3 regions of the Bradyrhizobium sp. MOS001 genome follow, and region 3 is predicted to be linked to each of the others. Evidence: predicted binding sites of a transcription regulator. Region 3 holds the regulator's gene; each other region holds the start of a gene.
What was found. The regulator PhoB, encoded in region 3, activates phosphate uptake and scavenging genes when phosphate is short. The targets are predictions, from matches to a motif close to TGTCATNNANCTGTCAT.
Positions count from the first base shown of each region.

Region 1: CT676_RS20840 (DUF47 domain-containing protein) is a predicted target of PhoB. The motif match lies at 1,991-2,007, and genes of this name have one in related genera.
Region 2: CT676_RS08095 (acetoacetate decarboxylase) is a predicted target of PhoB. The motif match lies at 1,318-1,334, and genes of this name have one in related genera.

Region 1 is NZ_SPVJ01000016.1:29,654-33,803, reverse strand. It holds gene sugE (quaternary ammonium compound efflux SMR transporter SugE) at 1-288, shown strand, start outside; gene CT676_RS20845 (inorganic phosphate transporter) at 281-1,288, opposite strand; gene CT676_RS20840 (DUF47 domain-containing protein) at 1,304-1,948, opposite strand; gene CT676_RS20835 (branched-chain amino acid ABC transporter permease) at 2,105-3,073, opposite strand; gene CT676_RS20830 (branched-chain amino acid ABC transporter permease) at 3,075-3,938, opposite strand; gene CT676_RS20825 (ABC transporter substrate-binding protein) at 4,011-4,150, opposite strand, start outside.
Region 2 is NZ_SPVJ01000004.1:76,370-80,519, reverse strand. It holds gene CT676_RS08100 (patatin-like phospholipase family protein) at 103-1,278, opposite strand; gene CT676_RS08095 (acetoacetate decarboxylase) at 1,499-2,281, shown strand; gene CT676_RS08090 (transporter) at 2,397-3,413, shown strand; gene CT676_RS08085 (carbohydrate porin) at 3,435-4,150, shown strand, end outside.
Region 3 is NZ_SPVJ01000015.1:57,695-61,844, forward strand. It holds gene CT676_RS20165 (aspartate aminotransferase family protein) at 1-587, opposite strand, end outside; gene CT676_RS20170 (GcrA family cell cycle regulator) at 1,044-1,556, shown strand; gene phoB (phosphate regulon transcriptional regulator PhoB) at 1,791-2,498, opposite strand; gene phoU (phosphate signaling complex protein PhoU) at 2,514-3,230, opposite strand; gene pstB (phosphate ABC transporter ATP-binding protein PstB) at 3,242-4,063, opposite strand; gene pstA (phosphate ABC transporter permease PstA) at 4,060-4,150, opposite strand, start outside.

The DNA.
Region 1 (4,150 bases), on a different contig from region 3:
GGTCTTCTCGAGATTACCTGGGCGATCGGCCTGAAATACACCGAGGGCTTTACCAAGCTTGTTCCGTCCGTCATCACGCTCGTGGCGATGGCCGGCAGCGTCATCCTGCTCGGAATCGCGCTCAAATCGCTGCCCGTCGGAACCGCCTATGCGGTCTGGACCGGCATCGGCGCCGTCGGTACCGCCGCGCTTGGCATCATCCTGTTCGGCGAGCCGGCCACCGCGTTCCGCCTCGCCAGCATTGGGCTGATCGTCGCCGGCATCGCCGGGCTGAAATTCGTCACCTGACGAAAATCTGGACCGCCCACCAGGTCAGCGCCGCGACAATGGCCGAGGCCGGGATCGTGATCACCCAGGCATAGACGATCGAGCTCGCGACGTTCCAGCGCACCGCCGAGACGCGGCGGGCCGCGCCGACGCCGACGATCGCGCCGGTAATGGTGTGGGTGGTCGAGACGGGAACGCCGAGGAAGGTCGCCATGAACAGCGTCGCGGCGCCGCCGGTCTCGGCGCAAAAGCCCTGCATCGGCGTCAGCTTGGTGATGCGCAGGCCCATGGTGCGGACGATGCGCCAGCCGCCCATCAGCGTGCCCAGCGCCATCGCGGCCTGGCAGGACAGCACCACCCAGAACGGCACCGAGAATTCACCGCCGAGATGCCCTTGCGAATAGAGCAGCACGGCGATGATGCCCATGGTCTTCTGGGCGTCATTGCCGCCATGGCCGAGCGAATAAAGCGAGGCGGAGGCGAATTGCAGGATGCGGAAGGCGCGATCGACCGCGAACGGCGTCGAGCGCACCGAGAGCCAGGACACGATCGCGACCAGCATCATCGCAAGCAGGAAGCCGACCAGCGGCGACAGCACGATCGCCAGCACCGCCTTGGACAGTCCGCTCCACACCGCCGCCGAGATCCCTGCCTTGGCCATGCCGCCGCCGACGAGACCGCCGATCAGCGCATGCGACGACGAGGACGGGATGCCCAGCCCCCAGGTCACCAGGTTCCAGACGATCGCACCGACGAGCGCCGCGAAGATCACCTGGGCATCGACGACCGCGGGATCGATGATGCCGGTGCCGATGGTCTGCGCAACATGCAGCCCGAACACCATGAAGGCGATGAAATTGAAGAACGCCGCCCAGAGCACCGCGAATTGCGGCCGCAGCACGCGGGTGGACACGATGGTCGCGATCGAATTGGCGGCGTCGTGCAGGCCGTTCAGGAAGTCGAACAGCAGCGCGACGGCGATCAAGCCGACGAGGACAGGAAGTCCGAGCGCAGCATCCACGGCGCGACCCCTGCCCTAAACTTGCTCGATGACGATGCTGTTGATCTCGTTCGCGACGTCGTCGAAACGGTCGGCCACCTTCTCGAGATGGTCGTAGATCTCGACGCCGACGATGAAATCCATCGTGCTGCCATCACGATGCTTGAGAAACAGCTCCTTCAGCCCGATGTCATGGAGATCGTCGACCCGGCCCTCCAGCTTGCCTAGCTCTTCCGTGATCGCGGTCAGCATCGCGACGTTCGGGCCGATCGACTGCATCAGCGGCAACGCCCGCCCCACGAGATTGGCGCATTCGATCAGAAGCCCGCCAATCTCCCGCATCGGCGGCTCGAAGGTGCGGACCTCGAACAGCATCACGGCCTTGGCCGTCTGCTGCATCTGGTCGATGGCATCGTCCATCGAGGTGATGAGATTTTTGATGTCGCCACGGTCAAAGGGGGTGATGAAGGTACGGCGCACCGCCGTCAGCACCTCACGGGTGATGTTGTCGGCGTCGTTCTCGAACTGGTTGACGCGCTGACAGTAGACCGGCGTCTCCTCGCCCCCGTTGAGCATGCCCTGGAGCGCGATCGAGCCCTGGATCACCGTCTGTGCATGGCGGTCGAACAGGTCGAAGAACCGTTCTTCCTTGGGCAGGAAAGCGCGAAACCATCGCATCATGGGGATAGGCTACCGGTTGGAAATGGCCCGGCCCGAACGGACCGTCATGAAACTGTCATAGACCATTTCCACCCCGCGCGCGTGTCATCTCACGCCCGCGAAGCAGGATCATCCACCGGATTATCGCGCCAATGAAATTGGCGCGATATCAATGGCTTAGAGCGAGCGCCGGAAGTAATGAGCGATTTCGCCGATGACGCCGCGGCGGAAGGTGAGCACGCAGACCACGAAGATCGAGCCCTGGATCACCGTCACCCATTGGCCAAAACCCGCCAGATATTGCTGCATGGCGATGATCGCGAAGGCACCAACCACGGGGCCGAAGATGGTGCCGAGACCGCCAACCAGCGTCATCAGCACGACCTCGCCCGACATCGTCCAGTGCACGTCGGTGAGCGAGGCATTCTGCGCCACGAACACCTTCAGCGATCCGGCAAAGCCGGCCAGCGTGCCGGACAGGACGAAAGCCAGGAATTTATATTGGTCGGTCCGGTAGCCGAGCGAGATCGCGCGCGGCTCGTTCTCGCGGATCGACTTCAGCACTTCACCGAACGGCGAGTTGATGATGCGGTAGATCAGCAGGAAGCCGGCGAGGAAGCCGGCCAGCACGACGTAATAAAGCACCGTCGGCTTGGAGAGATCGAGCAAGCCGAACATCCGCCCCTGCGGAATGCCCTGAATGCCGTCCTCACCATGGGTGAACGGCGCCTGGAGGTAGATGAAGTACAGGAGCTGCGACAGCGCCAGCGTGATCATCGAGAAATAGATGCCCTGGCGGCGGATCGAGATATAGCCGGTGATGAGCGACAGCCCGAACGCCGCGGCGATTCCAACGAGGATGCCGAGCTCCGGCGGCAACGCCCACACTTTCAGCGCGTGCGCGCTGCAATAGCCGGCGGTGCCCATGAACATTGCGTGGCCGAACGACAACAGGCCGCCATAGCCGATCAGCAGGTTGAAGGCGCAGGCAAGCAGCGCAAAGCACAGCGCCTGCATCACGAAGAACGGATAGACGCCCGTGAAGGGCACCGACGCCAGCAGCAGCGCCATCACCACGAACACGACCATCTCGTCACGCATCGCGCGCGGGGTTACCGGCAGCGTGTCGTCCGTCAAGGCTGTCATATCAGGCCGCCCTTCCCGTCAGTCCCGTTGGCTTCACCAAGAGCACCAGCACCATCAGCACGAACACGACGGTGTTGGAGGCCTCGGGGTAGAAATACTTGGTCAGGCCCTCGATCACACCGAGCGCAAAGCCGGTGATGATGGAGCCCATGATCGATCCCATGCCGCCGATCACGACCACCGCGAACACGACGATGATGAGGTCGGCGCCCATCAACGGCCGCACCTGGTTGATCGGCGCCGAGAGCACACCGGCGAGCGCGGCAAGGCCGACGCCGAGACCGTAGGTCAGCGTAATCATGCGTGGCACGTTGATGCCGAAAGCGCGCACCAGCGTCGGATTTTCAGTGGCGGCGCGCAGGTTAGCACCGAGCCGCGTCTTCTCGATCAGGAACCAGGTGGCGATACACACCACCAGCGAGAAGATGACGACCCAGCCGCGATAGATCGGCAGGAACATGAAGCCGAGATTCATGCCGCCCTTGAGCTGGTCCGGAATGGCGTAAGGCAGACCGGAGGAGCCGAAATAGTTCTGGAACACGCCCTGCACGATCAGCGCGATGCCGAAGGTCAGGAGCAGGCCGTAGAGGTGGTCGAGCCCCGTCAGCCATTGCAGCATGGTCCGTTCCAGGATCATGCCGAAGATGCCGACGATAACAGGCGCGATCAGCAGCGCCCACCAGTAGTTGATGCCGCCGAGGCTCAGCAGGAAATAGGCAACGAACGCGCCCATCATGTAGAGCGCACCGTGGGCGAAATTGATGATGTTGAGCATGCCGAAGATCACGGCAAGCCCGAGACTGAGCAGCGCGTAGAACGAGCCGTTGATCAATCCCACCAGTAGCTGAGCGTAAAGAGCCTGCATCGATCCCGCACCCGGTCCCTTCGGCGTTCCCTGAAAATCGCCCGCAGGCCGGATGGCCTGCGGGCGGTTATCTTACTTCTTCAAGAGCGCGCACTTGCTCTCGGACAGCGGCGTGAAAGCCTGGTCGCCCGGCACGGTGCCGACCAGCTTGTAGAAGTCCCACGGCCCCTTGGACTCCGAAGGCTTCTTCACCTCGAACAGGTAGGCGCTGT
Region 2 (4,150 bases), on a different contig from region 3:
GTTTACTTCGGTAAAACGTAAGTCATTGATCCGCCACGCGCCGGCTACTGTGCATGGGGTTGTTTTCGCAGTTTTTGTTTGGAGCAGCCCGCGCGGGGTGCTTTACGCGCTCTCCGTCTCCCGGTGCACGTCGTGCACCACGAGGCCCATGCCTTCGTCCGGCATCTTGATCCAGTCGCGGCGCTTCAGCGTGCGCTTGGTGTCCTCGTAGCCGCTCGTCCAGTGCTCGCGCATCGAGGTGCCCGAGAACTCATGGTCCTTGGCGTCGCCCTCATAGGCCTTCTGCTGGTAGATCAGGTGCAGGATCGCGATCTCCGGCATGCGGCGCAGGCTCGACTTGAGCTGGCGATCCTCGTCGGAGAGCTGCTCGTCCGGGACTTTCGCCAGGGCCTTGTAGAGCAGAACCTTGAGGTTGTGGGTGCGGCGGTAGACGTCGGTGTTGTGGCGCGTGCGCGAGGAATACATGATGTCCTTGTGGCGGGCCATCACGTCCTGGATCGAGCGCGGCAGCACGCCCCGTGCGCTGAACAGGTCGACCTGGAACACCAGCGAGTTGAGCGCATCCTCCTGGTCGAGCAGATGCTGGAGCGGCGTGTTGGAGACGATGCCGCCGTCCCAGAAATGATCGGTTCCGATCCGCACCATCGGCAGCGCCGGGGGCAGGGCGCCGGAGGCCATGATGTGCTCCGGCTCGATCTCGTCATGGGAGTTGTCGAAATAGATGAAGTTGCCCGAGAGCACGTTGACCGCGCCGACCGCGAAACGGACCTTCTTCTCATTGATGAGGTCGAAGTCGACGAGCTCCAGCAGGCTCTCCTTCAGCGGCATCGTGTCGTAATAGCTGGTGGCGGTGCGCGCGCCGACCGGGCTGAACCAGGGATTGACCTGGTGCGGGGTGAAGAAGCCGGGCTGGCCCATCGCCGACGTCATCCACGCACTGGTGAGATTGCGCCACTGGCGGAAGATGTCGCCGTCGGGCGTGTAATGCCAGATCTTGCGGTTGGTGATGCGCTCCCAGAAGATGCGCAGCGCCTCCAGCCGCTTCTCCGGCTTGTTGCCGGCGATGATGGCGGAATTGATTGCACCGATTGAAACACCGCAGACCCAGTCGGGCTCGATGCCGGCTTCGTGCAGCGCCTGGTAGACGCCGGCCTGGTAGGCGCCGAGCGCGCCGCCACCTTGCAGCACCAGCGCGACGCGGTCGCAGCGTTCGGGGCGCCAGCCCCGTGCGGGAGGCTGATGCGTCTGATGAGCCGGTTGCGACGTGCGGGCGTCCATGGGTGCCTCCTAGCGTGGACCAAACGATTGCGTCCGGCAGTGACGGCGTGATGACAATTTCAGCGCCGATGCATCGTCTGCATGCAGGCCGACCGCAGCGGGAATGGCGGGAGGTCGTGCGCCTGACGGAAATCCTTCACATCGCGGTCAATGACGGTGGCTAGCAATTTGCGATCCAGGCCTGACGCCGCCGGGCGGGCATCACACACAGGAGATCAGGATGCGCAGGGAAGACGTGCTGAGACTTCCGTCCATGCCGGCGGCGGGGCCGAGCTATCCGGCCGGGCCCTATCGCTTCGTCAACCGCGAATTCCTCGTCATCACCTACGAGACCGATCCGGAGCTGATCCGCGCCGGCCTGCCTGAGCCGCTGGAGCCGATCGACCAGCCAATCGTGCATTACGAATGGATCAAGATGCCGGACTCCTCAGGCTTCGGCAGCTACACCGAATCCGGCCTCGTCATTCCCGCACGCCTCAACGGCGAGGAAGTCAATTTCGTCTCGCAGATGTATCTGGACGATGATCCGCCGATCGCGGCGGGCCGCGAGATCTGGGGCTTTCCCAAGAAATACGCCCATCCCAAGCTCGAGATCGTCAAGGACACGCTGACGGGCACGCTGGAATATGCCGGCCAGCTCGTCGCCATGGGCACGATGGGCTACAAGCACGAGAGCATGGCCGGCAACGGCGATCGCACCCGTGCGACGCTGTCGAAGACGCAGATCAATCTGAAGATGATCCCGGGCGTCGACGGCCGTCTCGAAGTCTGTCAGCTCGTCGCGATCAACCTCATCGACATCGTGCCGAAGGGCTCCTGGATGGGGCCCGGCCGGCTGCATCTGGTGCCGCATGTCAACGCGCCGGTCGCGGATTTTCCGGTCCGCCGCTGCCTGGGCGCGCACCACTACATCGCCGATCTCACGCTGCCGTTCGGCCGCGTCGTGCACGACTACGTCAAGGAGGCCGAGGCGGTGGCCGCGACGGGGCTGGCCGCGGAGTAGGGTGGCACCATCATCAAACTGTAACAAAGCCGTAATTGAGTACCCGTGAGAGGTCCGGAAGATGCCGTCAGCCATCTTCCGGAAGCGGGGCATTTGTTGACGGTTGGGGTTGGCCATGGCTGAGCCGGCGAAGCTTGTCAGCGCGATATCGGATTCCGTGCCTGCCATTCCCGGCCTGGTCTGGGCGTTCCGGCTGCACGGCGACGGCAGTGCCGAGGCGCTGCCGATCGACCAGCCGATCGAGTTCAGCCATGACGGCCGGCTCTGGCTGCATTTCAACCTGACCGATGCGCGCGCACGGCCCTGGATCGCAGCGTCACGGCTGCCGCCGCTCGCGCGTGACCTTTTGCTGTCCAACGACACTTTCCAGCAGCTTCACGTCATCGACCACTGCGTCTACGGCGTCTTCTCCGATCTCGTGCGCGACATCGACAGCGCGACGGAAGAGACCGCGTTCCTGCGTTTCGCCATGACCGAGCATCTTCTCGTCAGCGGCCGGCATCAGGCGCTGTGCTCGGCCGATGCGACGCGCCGCGTGCTCGAAGGTGGCTACCGCGTCGACAACGTCGCCCATCTCCTGGAAAAGATCGTCGACGAGGTCGCCGACACGCTGGACCGGATGGCGGACAAGCTCGGCCAGGAGGTCGACGACATCGAGGAACGGATTTTGGCCGACGACGCCAAGCCGGAGATGCGCCGCAATCTCGGCCGGCTGCGCCGGACCTGCGTCAGGTTGCATCGCCAGCTCACCGGCCTGCGCGTGCTGTTCCACCGCCTCGATCAGAAGAACACCGATCATCTCGCGCCGGCCTTGCGCATCCACGCCGGCAAGCTGGCGCAGCGGCTGGACGGGCTCGATCACGACATCGTCGAGCTCCGCGAACGCAGCCGCCTGCTCGAGGAGGAGCTGCGCTTCAAGAACGAGGAGGAGAGCAACCACCACCTCCACACGCTCTCCATCGTGACCTCGCTGCTGCTGCCGCCGACCCTGATCACCGGCATCTTCGGCATGAACACCAAGGGCCTGCCGCTCACCGACGTCGAGAGCGGATTTCTCTGGGCGGCGCTCCTGATGGCCTCGTCGGTCGGCGCGGCCTATCTGTTCATGCGGCGCACGGGTATCTTCAGGTAGCGTACGCAGCCGGTATCAGCCGTGATCGGGACGTCCCACAGATTTCCGCTGCGAAATGCGGCCGCGATAGTGCTGGCCTCAACGGTGGCGAGCACCGGCGCGCTCGCCGGCGCCAAGGACGAAAGCGCGGCCGCATGGCTGGCGCCAAAGTGGTTCAACGAATGGCATGACGGGCTCGCCGACAAGGGCCTGAATTTCGGCGCCACCTATATCGCCGACAACATCGCCAACGTCTCCGGCGGGGTGAAGCGTGGCGCCATCCATTTCGGGCGCCTCGATCTCTCGGTCGATGCCGATCTCGACAAGCTCGTCGGCTGGACCGGCGGCCGCTTCTACGCCAATGCGTTCGTGATCTACGGCCAGGGGCTCTCCCGCAACTACGTGATGAACCTCGCCACCATCAGCGAGATCGAGGCACTGCCGGACCAGCGGCTCTACAACGCCTATTTCGAGCAGAGCTTCTTTGGCGACCGCCTGAACATCAGGGCCGGCCAGCAGGCCGCCGACGTCGAGTTCTTCGACAGCCAGACCGACGACCTCTTCATCAACGGCACTTTCGGCTGGCCCGCGATCAAGGCGAGCAACCTTCCGGCCGGCGGCCCGGCACCGCCGATCGCTGTGCCCGGCATCCGCATCAAGGCGGCGCTGACCGAGAACATCACCGTGTTCGGTGCGGTGTTCAACGGCGATCCGTCGGGTCCGGGCGATCAGGATCCGCAGCTGCGCGACCACCATGG
Region 3 (4,150 bases):
GCCGAACGCACGCCACCCTCGCCCTGGATCGGCTCGATCAGGATGCCGGCGGTCTGCGGACCGATCGCCTTCTTGACGGCGTCGATATCGCCATGCGGGACCTGGTCGAAGCCGTCCATCGGCGGGCCAAACCCTTCGAGATATTTTGCCGAACCGGTCGCGGCGAGCGTTGCCAGCGTGCGGCCGTGGAAGGCGCCTTCGAAGGTGATGATGCGGTAACGTTCCGGATGACCCTTGGAGAAGTGATGATGGCGGACGAGCTTGATCACACCTTCCAGCGCTTCGGCGCCGGAATTGCAGAAGAACACGAAGTCCGCGAAGCTTTCGTTGCACAGACGCGCGGCGAGCTTCTCGCCGTCCGGGCTCTGGAACAGGTTCGACATGTGCCAGAGTTTGGTGGCCTGCTCTTGCAACGCTTTGACCAACGCAGGGTGAGCATGGCCGAGCGCATTCACCGCCACGCCCGAGGTGAAATCGAGATAGCGATCGCCATTGGTCGCAATCAGCCAGCAGCCTTCACCGCGCTCGAAACCGAGGTCGGACCTGGCGAAAACGGGGAGCAAATGCGGCGCTGCGCTGTTAGTCATGACGATCACTTGAATGTTGCGGACGGCGTGAGCGTGCATTGCGCAACGCACCATTGACCGGCCCGGAAAACGAAACGTGCCGCCTTTTAAGGGCGGCACGCGAGACTATCTTATGCCTGGTGAAACCGGTGTCAATGCCGCCCGGAAAGCCTCGCGAAACGCAGAATCCGTAGTCTTGCGGTGGCGATTTTGCGTATTTCCGCCACGGAACATGTGGAAGCGAGTCGGCGGACTCTTGCGCGTGAGTCACGCCATATTGTAGCGTTTGGCTTGTCAGATACGACATCTCGTGCAGCAGTTCTGATCCTCTAAGTCCTCATGTACCGGCGTAAGCGTTCGGGCGCATCTGGTGCGCCCGGCGAGCCTTAAGGGATTCTGGCGGCACGGGTTTTTCGAAGCTTAGGCATTCGCCGTGCGGCCGCCAGGATGGCAGGCGCCGGCGAAGGAAAGGGTGCAATGACCGTTTTGACCTGGTCGGATGATCGCGTCGAGCAGCTGAAAAAGCTCTGGGAGGCCGGGCTTTCGGCCAGCCAGATCGCCGCTGAACTCGGCAATGTGACCCGCAATGCCGTAATCGGCAAAGTGCACCGGCTCGGCCTGTCGGGCCGCGCCAAGAGCCCTTCATCGGCAGCGCCGCGGCCGCGCAAGGCACGCCCCGCCCAGCACATGATGCGGGTGACCCGCCCGATCGCGCGCGGCAACACCGCGCTGGCGCAAGCCTTCGAAGTCGAGGTCGAGGCCGAACCGGTCACCTACGACAACGTCGTGCCGATGAGCCAGCGGCTGTCGCTGCTGGAGCTGAACGAGGCCACCTGCCACTGGCCGGTCGGCGATCCCTCGAGCCCGGATTTCTTCTTCTGCGGCGGCAAGGCGCTCTCCGGCCTGCCCTACTGCGCCCAGCACTCGCGCGTGGCGTATCAGCCCGCGGCCGATCGCCGGCGCGCGCCGGCGAAGCCGGGTCCGCGCTGAGGTATCGGATTAGCTGACTACGAAGACGGCGCCGTCACGCGATGACGGCTCAACTCACTCGGTGTCGTCCCTGCGAACGCAGGGACCCATAATCCCGGCGCGTAGTTATTGCGCGGGATGATCACTCCGAGTCTTCGCCAAACCACTCCCTGTGGTTATGGGTCCCTGCGTTCGCAGGGACGACATCGAGGATGCGGTGGCAGCCCGCTAAATCACGTCTGCCACAGCAACCCCTTACGCTTGCTCCGCCTTCGCAAAGCGATCGTCCAGTGCGTAGCCCGCGCCGCGGACGGTGCGGATCGGGTCCTGCTCGCGGCCGAGATTGAGCAGCTTGCGCAGGCGCCCGATATGGACGTCGACGGTGCGCTCGTCGATGTAGATGTCACGGCCCCAGACGCTGTCGAGCAGCTGCTCGCGCGAGAACACGCGGCCGGGATGCTCCAGGAAGAACTCCAGCAGGCGATATTCGGTCGGGCCGAGATCGATCGGCCGGCCCGAGCGCGCCACGCGACGCTTGTCGCGGTCGAGCTCGATGTCGCCATAGGCGAGCACGGTGGCGAGCCGCTCGGGGCTGGCGCGCCTGAGCAGGCCCTTCACGCGTGCCAGCAGCTCCGGGACCGAGAACGGCTTGACGATGTAGTCGTCGGCGCCGGTCGCAAGGCCCCGCACCCGCTCGCTCTCCTCGCCGCGCGCGGTGAGCATGATGATCGGGAGCTGCTTGGTCTCGGGCCGGGTGCGCAGCCGCCGGCACAGCTCGATGCCGGAGAGGCCCGGCAGCATCCAGTCGAGCACGATCAAATCGGGGATGTGCTCCTTGAGGCGGGTGTCGGCATCGTCGCCGCGCATCACCGTCTCGACGTCATAGCCGTCGCCTTCGAGGTTGTAGCGGAGAAGCTCGGTGAGAGCTTCCTCGTCCTCAACCACCATAATGCGTGCGCCCATGGTGTTCGTCGCTCCTTAAGTGTTCGGGACCGTCGTGGCGAAGGTCGTCATGTCGCCCTTCGGCCGCTTGTCGGTGATCGCCTGGCCCTCGATCATGTAGAACACGGTCTCGGCGATGTTGGTGGCGTGGTCACCGATGCGCTCGATGTTCTTGGCGCAGAACATCAGATGGATGCAGAACGAGATGTTGCGCGGATCCTCCATCATGTAGGTGAGGAGCTCGCGGAACAGCGAGGTGCAGATGGCGTCGACTTCCTCGTCGCCCTTCCACACCGCCATTGCCGCCGGCAGATCGTGCGCGGCATAGGCGTCCAGCACCGACTTGACCTGTTGCTGCACGAGGTCGGTCATGTGCTCCAGACCGCGGAACAGCTTGAGCGGATGGAAATCCGTCTCCAGCGCCGCGACGCGCTTGCCCATGTTCTTGGCGAGGTCGCCGATCCGCTCGAGATCGGTCGCGACGCGCATGGCGCCGACGATCTCGCGCAGATCCACCGCCATCGGCTGGCGGCGCGCGATGGTGAGAACGGCGCGCTCCTCGATCTTCTTCTGGAGCGCGTCGAGCTCGGCGTCGATGGTCACGACGCGCTGGCCGAGCGCGACGTCGCGGCGGATCAGCGCGTCGACGGAATCGACGATCATGCGCTCGGCGATGCCGCCCATCTCGGCGACCAGGCGCGTGAGTTCCTGGAGGTCGGTGTCGAAGGCCTTTGCGGTATGTTCAGAACCCATGTTCCGTCTCCTCAGCCGAACCGGCCGGTGATGTAATCCTGCGTGCGCCGGTCGGTCGGCGACGTGAAGATCTTGCTGGTGTCGTCGAACTCGATCAGCTCGCCGAGATACATGAAGGCGGTCTTGTCGGAGACGCGCGCCGCCTGCTGCATGTTGTGGGTGACGATCGCGATCGTGTAGTTCTCGGACAGCTCCTGGATCAGCTCCTCGACCTTGGCGGTCGAGATCGGGTCGAGCGCCGAGCAGGGCTCGTCGAACAAGATCACCTCGGGCCGCACCGCGACCGTGCGGGCGATGCAGAGGCGCTGCTGCTGGCCGCCGGAGAGCGACAGGCCGGAGGCGTTGAGCTTGTCCTTGACCTCGTTCCACAGCGCGCCGCCGCGCAGCGCCTTCTCGACGCGGTCGTCCATCTCGGACTTCGAGATCTTCTCATAGAGACGGATGCCGAAGGCGATGTTTTCGTAGATCGTCATCGGGAACGGCGTCGGCTTCTGGAACACCATGCCGACGCGGGCGCGCAGCAAATTGAGGTCCAGCTTGGGGTCGAGGACGTTGGTCTGGTCGAGCATGAGCTGACCGGTGACGCGCTGGCCCGGATAGAGGTCGTACATCCGATTGAAGATGCGCAGCAGGGTCGACTTGCCGCAGCCAGACGGGCCGATGAACGCCGTGACGCGGTTGGTGCCGAGCGCCAGATTGATGTTCTTCAGCGCGTGGTGCTCGCCGTAATAGAAATTGAGGTTGCGCACCGTCACCTTGGCCGGAGCTTCGGGCAGCACCGGCGCCTGGGGCAAACCACCGGCCGCGCTCATCGATACGGAAAGATCACTCATTTTGCGGTCCTCTCGGCGCTCAGAATGCGCGCGCCAATATTCAGGGCAAGAACGGTCAGGGTGATGAGCAGCGCGCCGCTCCAGGCG